One region of the Paracholeplasma manati genome, then DNA from elsewhere that is predicted to be linked to it. Evidence: a T-box and tRNA genes for the amino acid it is inferred to sense, from the RefSeq annotation. Region 1 holds a T-box; the other regions hold tRNA genes.
What was found. The T-box of region 1 lies ahead of serS (serine--tRNA ligase). A T-box ahead of a tRNA ligase gene usually reads a tRNA of that ligase, here a tRNA-Ser.
Positions count from the first base shown of each region.

Region 1 (6,363 bases):
AGATAGAAACTTTATCGCCATCTTTAACGCCGTATTCAGCAGCATCTTCTAAAGAGAAGTGGATGTGTCTATCGGCAACGATGACACCTTCAGATAACTCAACTTCGCCCTTAGGTCCAACCAACTTACAAGGACCTGAGCCTTTAACATCACCAGATGATCTTACTGGTGCAACAAACTTACCTCTAATCGCGTCGCTTCTTGAGATTTCGACTTGCGAAGCAGGTCTAACTGGGCCTAAGATACGGACCCCTGCAATCAATTTACCAGCTGGGCTATATACGTCTACTTTTTCTTCAGCCGCGTATTGACCAGGTTGGCTTAAATCTTTCATTTTAGTGAGTTGATAACCTTGACCAAACAAGACTTCTAAGTGCGCTTGTGTCAAGTGTAAATGTCTACCAGAGATGCCTACAGGTATTCTTTTCATATGATAATCCTCCATTACTGCTACATTATAGCATCCTTTGTTTTATAAAACAACCAGTAGCCCTTACAATGTGAACAATAATTCAGGTTAAATTTATACCCACAAGCTAGACCTTTCTTGATGGGTTGATTATGATATAATATAAGTAAAGAAACGAGGAAAAAACATATGGAATCTGTATTCAGTAAAATCATTAAAAGAGAAATCCCTGCCCACATCGTGTACGAAGACGAATTCGTCATCGCATTCTTAGATATCACTCAAGCTACAAAAGGACATACATTGGTCGTCCCTAAGGTACAATATGAGACGATTTTCGATATGCCAGAAGCACTCTCAGGAAAAGTCTTTGAAGTGGCTACTAAGGTTGCGAAAGCCATTCAAAAAGCGTTCAATCCTGAAGGGTTAAACATCTTAAGTAACAACGGTGCTTTCGCTTCACAAAGCGTTTTTCACTTTCATATCCACTTGATTCCACGCTACCAAGGTGATGACTTGGTAAACATGAAGATGGTCAACCACGTGAATGAAATTTCGAAACAAGACTTCGAAAAAAGAAAAGAAGCCATTAAAGCTTCTTTATCGTGAATTTGACGCCATTATCCACATTTTCAACCGACAGCGAAAAGCCAAATCGATTGAACGTCTTCTGGACGATGGACATACCTATACCAAACTGGCCTTTTGAACCTTTTTCATAAGGCTTGAATCCATCTTTAATGTATTTGTCTTCAATTGCGGGGCCGTCGTTATAGAACGATAAGGTCCCGTTTTTCATTGTAATAACGATTTTTGTTTTCGCGTAACGAATCGCGTTATCAATCAAATTTTCAACGGATGTGTAAAAATATTCTTTAACCCCAATGTATTTCGAGTGATCTAAATCGGTAATCACTTCAACTGAACCAAAGCGGTGTTTGTTGTTTTGGATGACATTGATGATGATATCTTTCATATTCACTTCTTCGAGTGTATGGTTCATTTCGATGTTGTTGATCTTATTGAGTTCCAACAACATACGTACTTTAGATTGGAGTTTTTCGGTTTGTTTGATGATGATTTTCGCATCTCCAACGTCGGTTGTGCCATCCATCATCGCTTCTGCGTAGGATTGAATGACTGAAATCGGTGTTTTTAAGTCATGAGACACGTTTTGAAACATCTCTTGTTTGGTTTTTTCATTCTCGCGAATTTCTAAACGTAAATCTTCAACGCTTCTCGCGAGTTCTGCGATTTCATCCTCACCATCGAGATGGACTTTATTTTCATAACCTGTTTTATTGAATGTACTGACTTCTTTTTGAATGTGTCTGATGCGTGCTGCGGTTTGTCTACTCCACATCGCGATGATGGTATTCCCAATAAAGACGATGATGGCGAAGGACAAGAAAGTTCCTAAGAATGTGGTCAATACTTCTTCACGCATGGTGGATGCTTTGATTGAATCGATGTAGGAATTGTCCATCACAGCGATCATGTATTCTGAAGTTTCTGTATCAATAATCAAACGTTCTTGTATGTCTAAATAATAGATACCTGTAGAGTCGCTATAGATAAAATCACCTAAATAAGCAGCTTCAATGATACGGTTAATGCGTTCGATATCACCATCCAACATCGCGTTGGCATTTGGCGATACAATGCGGTTTGTCACGTCCGCACGGAACGTGGAAACCCGGTTGACAGTCACGAGGATGTAGCCTAAATAATCTTCTCGATCCTTAGGCAATTCAATGCTCGCTTCTAAGTAGGTTTCTACTTGGTTACGGGCCAATCCTAAATAGACGGTTTGGTAATTTCGCCAGGAAATATACCCAAAGATCATCGAGGATAAAATGGTGACTGTCGTAAATAGAATGACTACTTGAGTCGACAGCTTAAACTTTTTCATTATAACAATCGGTATCCATAACCATAGATGGTTTCAATCATGAGATTCGGCATCTTTTGTCTAAGTCTTCTCAACAAGTCATCGACGACTCTATCGGATCCATAATAATCTTGACCCCAAACATGGGCGAGAATTTGTTCTCTGGAGAATGCTTGGTTTTTATTTTCGACAAAGAACAACATCAATTCAAATTCTTTATTGGTGAGTTCAATCACTTGATCGTTTTCCTTGATGATACGTTTTTCAATGTTGATTTCATAACTATCGTATTTGAGTAAGTTCGGGCTGACACGATTCGCTCTTCTTAAAATGGCTTTTACCCTTAAGATGAGTTCTCTTGGTGAATATGGTTTTGCAAGATAATCATCTGAACCCAATTCAAGACCTCTGATCTTATCTAAATCGTGGTCACGCGCAGAGGTAAAAATAACCGACACTTTCGGATTCTTTTCTTTGATGGCCGCGATTAGATCATAACCATTGATATCCCCGGTGAGCATGATGTCTAAAATCCATAGGTCGATATCATCCGCCACGTGGGTCATCGCGTCTTCACCAGATTCAAATAATGAGACTTCATAACCTTCTTTGATCAAGTACTTTTTAATGATCGAAGCTAAGTCTTGTTCATCTTCTACATAGTAAATTTTCATGGTTTAACCTCCAAAAAAATAAAGAAAGTGCCCCTTTTTAAGGCACTTTCATTATAACATAGGAAGGTAGGAGAAAAAATAAGTTATCAGTATGTACACATTATATCTATAAATTATGGGTAAATTATCACATAATTATGGATTTTTGTGTTACTTGATGACGGTCGTATGCATGTACTGTACAAGCACATCCGGTACAGTGATTGTTCCGTCTTCGTTTTGATAATTCTCCATAATGGCGATCATTGTTCTACCAACAGCTAAACCAGATCCATTCAAGGTATGAACATATTCGGTCTTCGCGTCTTTCGTACGTTTGAAACGAATGTTTCCGCGTCTCGCTTGATAATCTTCAGCATTGGAAATCGAACCAATTTCTCGATAGGTGTTTTGGCTAGGAATCCATACTTCAATGTCGTATGTCTTCGCCATACCAAAGCCCATATCACCTGTCGATAACGCAACCACACGATAAGGTAACTTCAAGAGTTGTAAGACTTTCTCAGAGTTCTTTAACATCTTTTCAAGTTCTGCATAAGAATCTTCTGGTTTGGTAAATTTGATGAGTTCCACTTTATTGAATTGATGTTGTCTCAAAATCCCTTTGGTATCTCTACCTGCAGAACCCGCTTCACTTCTAAATGCAGTGGTATAGGAAACAAACTTAAGTGGTAATAAATCACCATCGATGATTTCATCACGATACATGTTGATGGTTGGTACTTCCGCGGTTGGGTTTAAATACCATGTATCTTCATCTGATGTTACTTTATAGGAATCCGCTTTGAATTTAGGGAATTGGCCTGTGGCATACATCGATGCTTCATTGATCAAATATGGTGGCATAATCTCGGTATACCCATGGTCTTCTGAGTGTAAATCCATCATGAATTGGATTAAGGAACGTTCTAAACGTGCCCCCATACCTCTATCGATGACGAAACGAGCACCGGTAATCTTAGCTGCTCTTTGGAAATCTAAAACACCCAACTTTTCACCCAAATCCGCGTGGTCTTTGATTGGAAATGTGAATTCTTTAGGTGTACCCCAGTCTCTAATCAAGACATTGTCTTTATCATCAATCCCGATCGGTGTGGTTTTCGATGGGATGTTTGGTGTGATGAGGAGTTTTTCTAAAATATAAGCGTCGATTTCGGCGATTTTTTCATCGTCTAATTTGATTTGTTCGCCAATTTGTCTCACTTGGTCTTTGATCGCTTCGGTATCTACACCTTTTTTAGCCAATAAACCAATCTCTTTGGATTTGGTATTGCGTTCGCTTTTTAGTTTTTCGACTGTTGAAATTAGGTTTCTTCTTTCTTCGTCTTTTTGTACAACTTCTCTTAAATAACTGAAGTCACCACCTCTGGTGTTCAGTCTGTCGATTGCTTCATCGAGATTTTCTCTAATCCATTTAATATCTAACATGATTTGTCCCCCTTTGTTAGAAAAAAAAGTCCAAAAGAATTTGCATTCTTAAGGACGAAATAGTCGCGGTACCACCTTAATTCTACCTGTACCTACAGATAGCACTTAAACATTTTAACGCTTGTCAGCGGGTGGGATTAGCACCTCTCCTGAGTGGAATTCATATAGTACTTATGGGTTCACACCAACCACCCACTCGCTGAAAATAGTCACTATATTACGGTTCAGTCATCGATTTGGTTTAATTATAACCTGTTTTTCAGTTAAAGTAAATAGATGACCGGTTGGCAAAGAAAAAATACGACCTCTGGGTTGAGGTCGTATCCATCCATTTATTTGGGTTAAACCATTGGGATGTAACCAATCATCGGTATGATTTGTTGATTGAAGAAGTCGATACGATAACCGATAACGATACCTGTGATTTCCACCATTTGTCCAACCTGCATTTGAAGGTTTTGATAGGCGATGGTCACATTGCCGAGCAATACGATTTGAATACCAGGTACGGATAGATATAATTCGCCTCCATTATCCATCAATATGCCTTGAATGGTAATCAACTGACCCAATAATGAACCATTGAACTCCTGATTGATGATCAAGGATTCGGTTGGAACCACCATAGGTACCCCTAGAGGTATTGGTAATAACATCTGGTGGATTACCACTTGATCGATATAGGACATACCTTCGTATGGTTCATAGACAAAGCCCGATAGAATCATTTCCACCCCTGTGAATGGGTGTAGATCATTGGTCATGGTGATGAAATATCCAAACCCAGAAGCATCTTTCACATAGACCATGGTATCAAAATGGAATTGCATCGAAGCGATTATGACCTTTAAGAATACACGTTCACCCAAGTGATTCATTTGAGCTTCTTGGAGGGTAATGATTGGGTAAGGGGTGAGCGTAATGGTGAGACTTTGACTGTAAGTAATGTCGATATAGGTCACTTCAATGGTGATATCGGTTTGATAAGTTTCGGTGACTTCTGAAACCGTTACAGACCCTTGATTGAATCCAATGAGTGACTGGTTGATACCATCGTTGATGATTTGGATGGTCCCGTGGAAATACGGATGTTCGATAGGATAATTGGTCACTTCACCCGTGTAATATGGGTGGTCCATCGCGTGAACAGCGTAATTCAATATTTCTGCTGTGATGTCTTCGGCGGTCAACGTTAAGATTTGATACGTCAATGGTTCACCGGTAAATAGTGCGGTAATCATGAGTTTTCCGTACATTTCAATACCGACAAAATACACTTGAATGCTGACCAATTGTTGGTTTAATTCCAACAAAACATCGTGTGCTATCATTGATGATTCGATGAGTTGAACATCGTAAATACCGTTGGTTAAGAAGAATATGCCATCACGATTTTCAATGTGGCCTTCATAGGTTGTATAGAAAGCGAGATTCGCTCCATTCGGATCTAGTAAGCCTGTATCGTAAAGTGAAATGGTTGAAAGCGTTGGATCACTGTCATCGAAGCCGATGACTGCAGCCATCGCATCATACCCATAAGCATTCACTTGAACGGTACCGTATACGTAATTGACATAGCCATATACCAAAATGACATCGTCAATGTTATACCCACCAAAACCTTCTAGGACAATCATGCCTGTTGGGTCTTCAACGATAGTATGCATATCATCTAAAGCACGAACCGTACCACTGATGACAACAAATTCACCATCTTCTCTGAGGGAAACATCGATCATACTGGTGATGTTATAAGGTTCAATGGTGATGGTATAAACCACCACTTCTTGATAGGTACCAATGAGGGCTGTGACTTGGAGTGAAATGGTTGAGGTTGATTCAACCAACTGAATGACATAATCATTGATATACGCGAAACCATCGAGGATTTCATACGTTAAATACGCGTCAAATATGTCAAAGTATTCAGGCATATCCAATCGTTGATATGGATGATGAAT
Region 1 is NZ_JAOVQM010000001.1:302,936-309,298, reverse strand. Features, by position in the region: gene N7548_RS01310 (phosphate propanoyltransferase) at 1-430, opposite strand, end outside; gene N7548_RS01305 (HIT family protein) at 599-1,018, shown strand; gene N7548_RS01300 (sensor histidine kinase) at 999-2,321, opposite strand; gene N7548_RS01295 (response regulator transcription factor) at 2,321-2,974, opposite strand; gene serS (serine--tRNA ligase) at 3,125-4,402, opposite strand; T-box leader at 4,450-4,643, opposite strand; gene N7548_RS01285 (InlB B-repeat-containing protein) at 4,744-6,363, opposite strand, start outside.

Region 2 (6,363 bases), on a different contig from region 1:
ACCAAGTTTGTTAATTACACGCTTAGAGGCATCATTATCCTCATCACAAGAAATAATCAGATGTGTCATACCATGATACCTAGCGATAGGGTAAGTCATCATAACAGCCATTTTAGCATAACCGTTTCCACGAAAAGATTCATCAATTTCGTAACCTATATTCCCATTAATATAGGCATGTTCGTTGTGTCCAATGCGAATACTAATCTTACCAATCGTGCTGGATATCGAGTTTAGATAAATAGCATAATAATAAAATGGGATAACTTGATCATCGCCATCACAGGTTTCAATCAGTTTTAGTGTCAGTGTTTCTCCGATAATTGTTTCAAAATTACGATTGAATTCCATCTCAATACCTCAATCAATACATCTTAGACAATCAACATTTTCGTTAAGTATATTTACTTGTTTTTATTAGAAATACCTCTTCTTGAAATGAATGATTTCGCTCTTTTTCCTAATGAGCAACTAAACTTTCTTAGTCTGATTTCAGTTGTAATAATACAATCATTCGTTCCATAAGACAAGTCCAACTCATTAAGATCCATTTCATAACATCCAAAATCCTTAATTGTTGATGTAAAATCGTTAACCATTCTTAGTTTCTCATTATGAAAGAACAATAGTACGTCCTTATCAATCAATTGCGGATTTGAACAATCATAGCACTTCGTGACCAAATAGTTTTCTGGAATTTTATAATATTGAAATAGCTTAATGTTAACTGAAGAAATGAGCTCTCTCGGTATAGGTTCTAAAAACTGTCTCGGATACTTTTTTTCTAATTTGATATATGGATAGATTAGTATCAATAAAGGCATTACAAGACTGATTAATATATTCAAAATCATATTAAGCGTTTTTCCCATCATGGGTTCAATCGTTTTCTCAAGGAGAATCATACTAATAAGGCATAGAAAAAATAAAACCCAATATGAGACTCCAATAAACGAAATGAAAAGTCTATTAGATATATACCTTTGTCGAGCTGATTTATCCAACAATCCAATTCTTTTTATACGTAGTTTCTTATTAATGGACTTTGTAAACGGGTATTTGAAATGTCTCATTTGTTACTCCCCTTACTTTATAAACCGAAGTGTACTTTTTATTACCTGCAATTAAAGACAAAATCATTTTACAGTATCGTATCGAGTCCCTATTTTTTCTTTTTAGTATGCTTTCTCATTGGGAATGTGGTTCGAATAAATCCACCATTATAGAACTTGTAGTGAGTTAAGTCGTGTTTATCTTCATATTGTTGCATCTTATAACCTATAAATACAAATAACATTATCCCAGGACCAACCAAAAAGGCAATCCAGATATTTCGAAAAGAATGTGTGTCAAGATAGATCAACAAGCTTATCACAATAATCAGAAATAATGTTGTTAACCAAAAGAAAATTTTAATTCTTTTTTTTATGTACCAATAAATATCGAATACAATTTGTAGAAATGATTTGTTTTTATTAGTGTCTTTCATTATTATTGCCAACCTTTCAAATGCGTTCTATTATAACTGGTATCGAACCTTTATTTACACTATAACATCTAATTATCTTCCTTTACCCAAATCGGTTCAATTAGTGATCTCGATCAACTATGTATTGGTTTTCCTTATATATATAATACTTGATTCCAAACAGTCCATTATAATACCTCATTTCAAAGGTATCTCCAACAATGATATTAGCATATTCTTCTTCTGTTATAAATACTCTATCTCTTTCATAAAAATCATATGTGAAGTAGAAATTTTCATCTCCATCATAAATATAAGTATCTTTACCTAGAATGTCAACAATGTCAGTTGTTTGTTGACTGAAGTCAAAACTATAATTAAGTTGAAGAAAAGCAAACGATACTGCTAACCCAATGATTAAAGGGAATATTGTGATACTGACAAAATAACCTGTCGGTGTTATTAAAGCTGGTTGTTTCTTATAAAGAAAATATAAAACAATAATAGCCACAACAAGTACTACAGAACAGACAAACGCTGTTATACCAACATGATTGAACACATAATAATCATCTTGAATAATTGAAAGATAAGCAATATATCCTCCAAATATTGGAATTAATCTTGACAAGTGTTCTTTGTTATCCGATTTATAAATTTTTATATAAGTTAATATAACAAGAATTACAGAAGCCATTACCCACGACATCGCTATTCCTGAAGGTATTCTCATATTTGAAGAAAATACAACAAAAAGATAGATTGGGATACTCAGAAACACCATTATTTTCTCTTTTTTAGTAACAGATTTTGAATCAAGAATCGAAACTAAAATGCAATATAAAACGTATAAAAAAATTAGAATTATTGTTATTAATAAGGAATCAAATCTTATTGCTATTAACGAAATTATTGTGAAAACAAAACCAACCAAATACAAAACCCATTTACCCCTGTTGAGTGTTATTCTAGATTGAATTGCAGGAATGTAGTTTATACCTTTACTTTTCATATATAATGAACTCTCACCAATCATACTTTTGCGAGTTACTATCAAGTGCAATAAACTTCCAACAATTAAAATAAATCCAAAAATAGGAATAACTGAAATAAATCCACTTAGTCGAAAAACATTTACTAGAAATACCGATAGCGATATAATCAACAACCCAAATAAAAAGACAAATGCATTTATATTTCTACTCTTCCAATACCCCATAAAATTCTCCTCACTGCACGTACCATCTTATTGCTCTGCTATGATTTTCTAAGACACATAGCTACCACCCTCGATATAAAAATAGCAAGATGCAACTTTCATTTTGAAATTATGTCTAATATATAAAGGTTTGATACAATTTTAGCACCTCCACAAAATGGCTTAACAAAGTGAAATTTTCAAAATGACTGTCGTATTTGCCTTATAGGCACTTCATATAGATGAACCATTATTAGATTTGCTGTGATTACTTTACTGCCATTTTGAATAAATCTTGGTTATATTAATCAGTTTATTTTCATCATCAAATTGTTTTACTGGTATAACATCTTCATCGAAATTAAAAGGTTGATTAAAATCGGTATCTTTAAACCAGCCAACAAATTCATAACCATCTTTATATGGTGTAGGTGGTACTACATTTACTAAAGTACCCTCTGCATTGTCTACAAAATACAAAGTGTTTTCATCGATATAATATTCAATGTTTGCTGCTATAAAATTACCATATACTAGTTCACTATTAACTAAATCAAAGTAAATTGATTCTTCTAGATATACTTTCGAATTAGGAATGTTGTATGTCCATGCATACATTCTTGAATCAAAATTCAATCCACCTAGATAAACATTTACTATAATATCGTCATTATTTTGCAAGTACTCTATACTTGTCTCAACATTTATAATCGAATTTGCAAAATAAATGTTATTAGCACTCTCTATTATCAAAGGACCACTATCCTTAAGCCCAAATGTAGAGCCAATTTGAGTAACTTTAAACCCATCAAGCATAAAAGGGAAAATGAGTGTATCCTTTTGCTTTCCTTCATCACTTAATCCAATGATTGCTATTTCACCCTCAGACATACTCCATTTAGTATATATGAAATCGCCAGAAACTATAGAATCATATGGATCTCCATCTGAACAACCAACAAGAGAAAGCATTAAAACCGTAACAAATAAAATCAGTATTTTTTTCACATCATTCTCTCCTATCAGTATTATCCAAGACTTGTATAAATATTTTTTAGTATAATATTATTAAAATTATAACATAAAAAATTATCATATAAAAAGTAGTCGTGTAAATTTTTAGCACCCCACTCCAAATCGCGTAAGCAATGAAGTAGAAAATAAAATTTTACTCATTAATATTTGCAGGTCTTTATTGATATTAAAGTATATAATCACGAAAAACAGCCAAAAACGAATAAAATTTGACTATTTTTGTTAAATTCAGGTACAAAAAAAGACTTGATAGTGATATCAAGCCTATTCTAGTTAGATGGCGGAGAAATGGGGATTTGAACCCCAGCGCCGTGTTACCGACCTACGAGCTTTCCAAGCCCGCCCCTTCAACCACTTGGGTATTTCTCCAAACAGCCATTATATTATATCGTAAAATGGCAGGTTAATCAATCCTAATTGTAATTTTTTTTATAACTTCAAATCGCCTGGTTGAATTAGGTTATACTTCCTAAAAAGAACATCTGTAACATAGACCAAAACAATCGGTAATGCGATTTGTAAAACCAAAATAGCAGAGAATGCTGCAGCGTTGGTGCCCATCGCTTCAAGTGTTGCGAATTGACCTACCAATCCAGAAGTACCCATACCTGAACCCGTTGGAACGGTTTGTGTTTTAAAGATCAACGTGGATACAGGACCTAAGATGGCTGACACCAAGATGGTTGGTAACCAAATAATCGGTTTTTTGAGGATGTTTTTAAACTGTAACATCGATGTGCCTATGGCGATGGAAATCACTGTACCAATATTGTTATCTTTACGTGACATGACTGCGAATCCAAGCATTTGAACGGAACAACCGACAACCGCTGCCCCTCCCGCAATCCCGCCCAATGAAATGGCGATGGCGATGGCGGCAGATGAAATCGGTGCGGTTAGTGCCATGCCCATGATGACTGCGATGACAACGCCCATGAGGAATGGTTGTAAAGTGGTTGCTGCGTCGATGAATCTACCAATCGCTTGCATGGTTTCTTGAATCGGTGCCCCAATCAATGAAGCGACCATGTATGCGACTAGCGTACCTAAGAGTGGTACCAATAAAATATCAATCGGTGTTTTATTGGATAATACGCCTTTGAATGCTAAATAAACAGAGATGGTGACGATATAAGCGACCATTGGGTCGTTATATAGTTTGGTTGCGATCCCGCCAGATACCCCAGCCACCACCAATTTGATGCCATCCATCTTCAAAGCGATGGCCACACCAAAGCCAATACCAATGCCCATGAATGGTTTTAATATATTGGATAAGTCTAATAGCCCTTGACTCGCGAAATCAAAACCTGGTAAATACCCAAACAATTTAGAAAATTGTCCTAAAATGACCCCGATGATGAGTGTCGAGAATAACCCGATGGCCATCCCATTAAAGCTGGTAATAAAGAAATTCAATACTAATTTGCGTTTATTTTCCATATGGTTCATATACCCCCGTATATATGTGTCTATTATATTGTATCAAATCATTTCAAATGTGATTTCAAAAATGTTTGGACATGTTCAATAAATAATCTCGGTTGATCTAAAAATACAACACGTTTACTCTTATTAAAACCTTCCAATAAGGCATTTGGTACTTTTTGTTCAAATTGAATCGATGCGTCTTTGATGACTTCTTCTTCAAATTCACCACATACCACATAAATGGGATAATGCTTGGTTGGTTTGTCCCATTTGTAAAAACGATTCAATCCTTTATACGCTTTTAAACCAGAACGTTTGAATTGGGTTTGGGATGTTTTAAACTTTGTCAATCCTGTTTCTGTAATCGCTGCGATATTGGCATAATGATGAAGGTATTTTTTAAATGCAAAGAGCCATTTGAATGACAACAAAGCATTAGAGAAGACATGTTCATTGCTCACTTTTTTACAAGAATCGTGGTAGATGGAGTAACTGCCTACAGATACCAAGGCATTCACATGTTCAGGATAAATATGACCAAACCCTTGCGCAACCAAAGAACCCACATCTACGCCTAAAAAATAGGCACTCGAAATTTCTTGGTAATCCAATATACTTTTCATGATTTCAGGCATATCCTTGAAACCCACTGCACTAGAAACACCACTCTTGCCGTGACCTGGTAAATCTATCAATAGTAGTTGATAATCTTTTTTAAAGGTTACGATGATGGATTCAAACACGTTTAAACTAGACGTATACCCATGTAAAAAAACCAAGGTTGGTTTGGTCTTATTTTCATGCATCTCATAATATATTGAACAATCTTTAAATCGGATTGTATAGTCTTTCATATCATACACCTTCTTCTCATTTAGTATAACATGTAGCCTTAGGATATTTACATAGTAAATAACAAAAATGCTTTCATCCTTGAATGAACTTTGCCCAAGTACCTGTGAAGGGTTGTGCCTTAGCTTCATTCAATAGATGTAGATAAGTTCTAACTTTCTCTTCTAAAAGGCTCAGATTATTGGGTTGTTGTAAAATGAGTCCTGTCAATTCATAAATGGGTAAGCCCAAAGCATGTTTAGGGGTATGAATGACGGATAATCCTTGTGCATAGGCATGTAAATAGGCCGTAAGGATGGGGCTAGTGGTTTCTTTAGCCAATTGGTGAATGGCTAGGATATCGGGCCTCACCAACGTCATTTTGATTTCACCACGAGCC
Region 2 is NZ_JAOVQM010000002.1:366,696-373,058, reverse strand. Features, by position in the region: gene N7548_RS03925 (GNAT family N-acetyltransferase) at 1-351, opposite strand, end outside; gene N7548_RS03920 (hypothetical protein) at 1,590-2,687, opposite strand; gene N7548_RS08920 (InlB B-repeat-containing protein) at 2,940-3,674, opposite strand; tRNA gene N7548_RS03910 (tRNA-Ser) at 3,980-4,070, opposite strand; gene N7548_RS03905 (PTS sugar transporter subunit IIC) at 4,131-5,153, opposite strand; gene N7548_RS03900 (alpha/beta fold hydrolase) at 5,192-5,986, opposite strand; gene N7548_RS03895 (putative immunity protein) at 6,060-6,363, opposite strand, start outside.
Region 2: it encodes a tRNA-Ser, which carries the amino acid that the T-box ahead of serS (serine--tRNA ligase) is inferred to sense. The anticodon was not compared.

Region 3 (6,363 bases), on a different contig from region 1:
ATGAATTCTTTTACGATTATAAAACCCTTCAATATATTCGAAGATTACCATCTTGGCTTCTTCAAATGTCTTTAAAACCATACGACTTAGTTTTTCTCTTTTGATGATGGAATGAAAAGTTTCGATAGGGGCGTTATCATATAGTGTGCCTTTTCTTGAGTACGAATGAATCATTTCATACATCTCAATGAACTGTTCAACATCATTGCTTAAATACTGACTACCTAAGTCTGATTGAACCATAATGCCTTTTGTTTGTTTTGTCTTATACACAGCTTGACGTAGTGACTCTAGAACAATTTCTTGTTTCATGTGACGTTGATAACTATACCCAATAATCATTTTAGAATGTAAATCCATAACAGATGCTAGATATGTCCAACCATCATAAACGGTCCAGATATAGGTGATATCCATCACCCATTTCTGATTTGGATAAAGCGTTGAGAAATCTTGATTCATGATGTTTTCTTTATCATCAGGCGCTTTAGAAGATGAGCCTGGCTTGTATTTCTTAGTGATGATAGATCTAAGCAATCGCCTCATATAGACGCTTACACGTTTAAGTGAAGCGTAATAGCCCTGTTTAATCAATTCCTTACGAATCTTGGGTGCACCATAGATACTGTCAAACTCATTATAGATTTCAATGATTTTTGATTCGAGTTCTAATCTTCTAATTTCTCGATCAGACATCATGTGTGTGAATATCTTATAGACCGTGCTGCGGTTTAAATGTAGCACTTTACACATCACCTTAATCGGATAAATATGCTTGAATAACTTGATAAAGTCGACTTTTTCTTTTAAGGTTTTCGAGCGAATATGGCGGTCGCTTTTTTTAGGATTTCATTTTCCATTTCTAGTTCCCTTATTCGCTTTTCTAACGCTTTGATTTCTTTAGGTGTAACTAACTTACCATCTTCAGTGATCACTGGTGTAAGTTCTTTTGTCCATTTGTAGATTGTCCCTGTGGGTATGCCATACTCACGGGACAGCTTAGATACCGATTGCCCGCTTTGAAATAGTTCGACTAATTGTTGTTTAAATTCGTTTGAATATCGATTGCCTGTTGAAGACATAAAAGAATCAACTCCTTCCTTATATTCTAACATAAGAAGGATTCTTACTCTTCGTGTCTACTGTTCTATATTAACAGCAATCAGCATTATCTATTATTTCGAGTTTTTACATTAATTATATAATTCATTATAACATAATCCAACTTCCTTAAGTAATCAGAATATTTACATATACCATGAAAGAGTATTAATGAATCTAAATAAAACACTTTATGAAAAGATACATGTCATTTGGTTTAGTTGTTGTTCTCAATATACTCTAGTTAGTTAGGCGAATTTTCATCCGCCATTTTCCGCCGTGGTAGGAATTCAACTCTCAATACAAAAAAGTGTTACATCCAGTAAAATTTGGACTGTAGCGCTTTTAATATACATTTAGGGTGTAGATATTTGACCTATACACCCTTACATTTATTATCAAACAGCAACCAAAAATAAAAAAGTCTTCTGCTTTCACAGTAGACTTTAGATATCTGAATGGCGGAGAAAGGGGGATTTGAACCCCCGCGGCGATCTCTCGCCCTACTGGTTTTCGAGGCCAGACCCTTCAGCCGGACTTGGGTATTTCTCCAGCATTTTCAATTATAACATATTCTTGGATTTTTCCAATAGTAAGAAGAAAAAATCCACGATTGACGTGGATTTTTGACTTATATTTGAACTCTTTGTTTGTATTTCTTAAATAAGACATAAATCAGTAAGCCATTGACGATAAAACCTAAGATGTAGTACCAAAACTCATTCAACAAATAATCACTTGGAATTAAAGACATCGATACGAGTCTCGCTGCCCAAAACCCTGGGACAATCCCTAAGAAGAGTTCTGTCCAGTTGGTTAGGAATAAGGAAGCGATGGGAATCATCACGAGGATCCCTGTGGCTTTCATAAAGACGAACCCTTCGACCTTGTTGCTTGCGAAAGCATTGATGAATAACGCGAGCATTGGGGCCTGTAAGGCAGCCAATAGCGATATGCCAATCATGTTTAAGACAGAGGATTCAAACAGCTTGGTGATATAAACCAATAAGAATGTGGCTAAGAAACCAAGTACATAAGAGAATAATAACTTGATACCCACATAATGGGATACCTTGATCGGTGTGATCTTTAACGAGAACAAGACATTGTCGTCTTGGTCATCGAGTAAGGTAAATCCAGTAATTGCACCAAACATAAAGGAAGTCATCAAGACAAATACCAACGCGACGATGTTTGAAACCAACAACCCCACTTCTTCTCTAAGATACGGGATTAAATAATAAGCGACAATACCAATAATGACTGGATACACCATAAAGAACAGATACATCTTATCTCTTAAGATGTTTTTCATTTCATGTTTTAAGACACGGATAAACATATTATATGCCCCCTTGTCTCACAGCGTAAGCTTTATACGCTGGTTTGATATAGAAGAGATAACCCAAAGTACCCGCGACAATCAACCACACCAAACTGATGGCGGATGCGAGCGTAAACGCGCCACCAAAGCCGAGTGCGATGAGCTCTGCAGAGGCTTGGGCTGGGGTAATGAGTAAGGCATAACGCCAGAAGTCGCCTTTAAACAAAATATTGAACTGATGTAAAATCGATGGGATGGATAAGAAAATGATGAACATCATGACACCTAACAACATCGATGTAAAATCTTTAGAATGGTATGAGAAGACATACCCTAATAAACTATGGAATGCGATGGAGATGATTAAAATGGGAATCATCCAAAAGAAATTCACAGTCACACCTTTGACAAAATAGAATACCAAAATGATGAGCATCGAGGATAACAACATATGAATCGTATTCGCGATGACTTTCGATAAAATTTGTTCATCGGTTGAGGTCGGTGTGACCAATAACGTCGAAATGGTTTGTTCAGACTTCTCAAAAAACATGATCGAACCAATGAAGATAACGCTCATCATGGTGGCGTCAATCATGATGATCATCGGCAACATTTGTTCTAATATGTCCATATCATCGATGAAATATAGCACCAAACCCCACACAAAAGCCACCAATAACGATACCGTGGTCACACGGTATTTGTTCAATCGAAGGAGTTCGCCTTTGATTAAAAATGCCATTCTAGGACTCATGACTTAAACCAACCCCTGTCACTTGGATGAAGATTTCTTCGAGTGTGGTTTCCCCACTGTGTATGGTTTCAATGTCTTTGGTTTGAATGAGTTTCACGAAGTCCTCATTTTGACCAATCTTGTCCATTGGGAAACTTTGACTGAGGGTATGTCCTTGTTCTTTGTATTCGACTTTGATGGTTCTTTGACCATATTTGATCTTTAAGTTTCTTGGGGAGTCGATTTCTTTGATTTCACCGTTTACAATAAAAGCCACACGGTCACACAATTGGTCGATATCGGCCATGATGTGTGACGTAATGAAGACAGTTCCACCATTTTGTTTATAGGTTTTAATCAAGTTTTTTAAAATCATCGCGTTCGCTGGATCTAACCCATTGGTCGGTTCATCTAAGAACAACATCTCTGGGTCATTGAGCATTGCTCTAACGAAGTTTAAACGGATTTTCATCCCTTTAGAATATTCAGACACCAGTTTGTCCCTATCTTCCCACAAACCGACTTTTTTCATCAAAGATTCCACATCGATGTTCTTCTTATACAGTTTCTTAAAGAATTCGATGTTTTCCATCGCGGTGAGTTTTGAAAAGTGAATCGGCATTTCAAAAGAGACCCCAATGTTTTCAAAGAAGCTTTGGTCGAGTTCTTGAAGGGATTTACCATCGTAATAAATCGCACCTTCATATCGGTCTAATAATTTGATTAAAATCTTTTGAGTGGTACTCTTCCCTGCCCCAGAAGGTCCTAAAAATCCGAAGATTTCTCCTTTTTGGATATCAAAGGAAATACCTTTGATGGTAGGTAAGTCATTCTTTGGATACGTAAATCTCAAATCTTTTACACTAAACATGGTTTAATATTCCTTTCTTGAGGATGTCTAACATCTCATCGAGTTTGTGTTCCCAAACACTTTCGTCGTATTTGTCATATATAAAACTATCTAATGATATCCGAGTAGTCATTTCATTGATCAGTTCAGACAACATTTTCGAATCAATCGTTTCACGGATGATGCCTAACTGTTGGTCTTGTTTGATCCAAGCTTCGTAAGTATCTACGACTTTATTCTCCCAACCGCCTTTAATCAAGAGGTCTTTGTAGTAGTCGCTTTCATACATCTTTTTCGCAACCTCCACCAATTCAGGGTAAGCTTTTTTAAACACCAATCCCTGTTTGAATAAGGTTTCGATCCGTTCAAAGAATGTTAACGTCGGACTCATGAAGATGTCCTTAAAGTAATCCATCTTTAAAGATGCGATGTGGCTGAAATAGTACTGATAGAGGTCTTCTTTGTCTTCAAAGTACTGATAGAAAGAACCCCTGGGTATTTCTGCATCTCTGACAATATTCGCAATTGATAAATGCTCAAAGGTATGAATCGATAGTTCTTTCGTCATCGCCTGCATGAGTTTCTCTTTTTTATGTGGTTTTAGGTTGATGAACGTTTCCTTTGGCATATGTCCTCCAAAAGTGACACGCCTGTCACATTTATAGTATAGACCTAAAAATTAACCCTGTCAATAAAAAAACACAGCTTTTGACTGTGTTCTTAGGCTTTTTCAATGTCTTGATTGAGTTTCTTTACGAGCGTTTCTATGAGAAACGCCATGAGGACTAAGATGATGGTAATCGCGAAGATTTGATCGTAATTTAAGTTCACCCGTGCTTGGTAGATGAGTTTACCAATCCCGTTTTGGGCTTGGGTGATGAATTCTGCCATCACGATGACTTTAAGCCCTAACCCCAAGGATTGTAGGAATCCAAGGAGAATGAATGGTCTCGTTATCGGAAAATACAAATATTCAATACTCGAGAAAAAGGTGCCTTTTTCAAGTTTATACACATCGATATAACTTGAATCGATGGCATTTAGTCCACTCAAGATGGCTTGATATAAAATCGGAAAAATCATTAAAAATGTGATGATGTAGGTGGTTAAACTAAAATGAACCAAAACAAATGTGATGAGGATGACAGAGACTAAAGGGATGGTTCTAAATAAAACCATGTACGGATGTAAGAATGTTTCTATGTGTCTAAAGTGATAACTCAAAAAGGCCAGTATCATTGCTAAGGCAAGCGAGATGCCGATGCATATGCCAAGTCGCACGAAAGTGTGCATCATTGCAAGCACGGCATCCCTGCTGCCGAAAAGCCTGAATAAAGCCCTGATGGTATCTTCGATCGATGGCATCAATAGCGGGTGATCCACCCACAAATAAATGAGGTACCATACGATGAAAATCGATAGAATTGAAGACAATCTCATCCAATGTTTCATAGTTTACCTGTAAAAATCGTCGTTCGGTATTTGTCCGATAAAGTTTGGGTTAAAATCATAAATGAGTTGATAAAAGGTGTTTAGGGCATCTTTCGCATCCGCACTGACTAAAAAATCAATGTTTGAACGATTAATTGCTGGATTAAAAGCCGCTTCTGGTAATTCTATCCCGAGTGATTTCAAAACGGTTAAAGCGTCGTCACTGTGTTTGAGTTTATATATGGATTGAATCAGTCTCGAATGAAATAAATCCAAATCCCGTGAGGAGATATTTTTATGTACAAATACACCGGCTTGAGGAAAACCCGTTTCTCCTGTGATGTTTTGATACTCACTTTGTAAATCGACATATTGAAGCGTCTTTTTGGTTTGTAAAATACTCATGCTCGGTTCTGCGATCAAATAAATCTTGGAGGAATCCAATAAATACGCGCTTGTGATACTCGCGATAGAATCGAGGTAAGTGATGTTCGCTTCGATGTCATGGTGATTTAAAATGTATTTCAACATGAAGTCTGGTATTTGGTTTTCCCCAAACGCAGTGATGTCTAATCGGTCTACGACGGATAGATCGATTTCTGACGCACTGATCAAATAATAGTTACCCCAAGTGATGACACCTGAGAGTTGATAATTGGGTTTAGCAGCGTATAGTTTCGCTCCCATATTGACTGGGGCGATGATGATGTCATAACCAATATCATTGAACCCTGCCGTTAACGCTTCTGCACCACTCACAATAGTGACGTTGTATTGTTCACTTTGTTGTAGAAAGGCAGCGGCGTATTGAGGGCTACCCGTTGGAATTAAAATGTTTAATCTTTTAGACTCACATCCGAACAGATGGAGACTCAACGCTAGGATTAAAACCAATAAATAACTTTTTTTACTCCACGCTGG
Region 3 is NZ_JAOVQM010000009.1:45,644-52,006, reverse strand. Features, by position in the region: gene N7548_RS08170 (IS3 family transposase) at 1-789, opposite strand, end outside; gene N7548_RS08165 (transposase) at 807-1,082, opposite strand; tRNA gene N7548_RS08160 (tRNA-Ser) at 1,561-1,653, opposite strand; gene N7548_RS08155 (Rv2686c family ABC transporter permease subunit) at 1,733-2,443, opposite strand; gene N7548_RS08150 (ABC transporter permease) at 2,445-3,182, opposite strand; gene N7548_RS08145 (ABC transporter ATP-binding protein) at 3,172-4,032, opposite strand; gene N7548_RS08140 (TetR/AcrR family transcriptional regulator) at 4,025-4,639, opposite strand; gene N7548_RS08135 (ABC transporter permease) at 4,732-5,463, opposite strand; gene N7548_RS08130 (hypothetical protein) at 5,467-6,363, opposite strand, start outside; gene N7548_RS08125 (NADH-dependent [FeFe] hydrogenase, group A6) at 6,350-6,363, opposite strand, start outside.
Region 3: it encodes a tRNA-Ser, which carries the amino acid that the T-box ahead of serS (serine--tRNA ligase) is inferred to sense. The anticodon was not compared.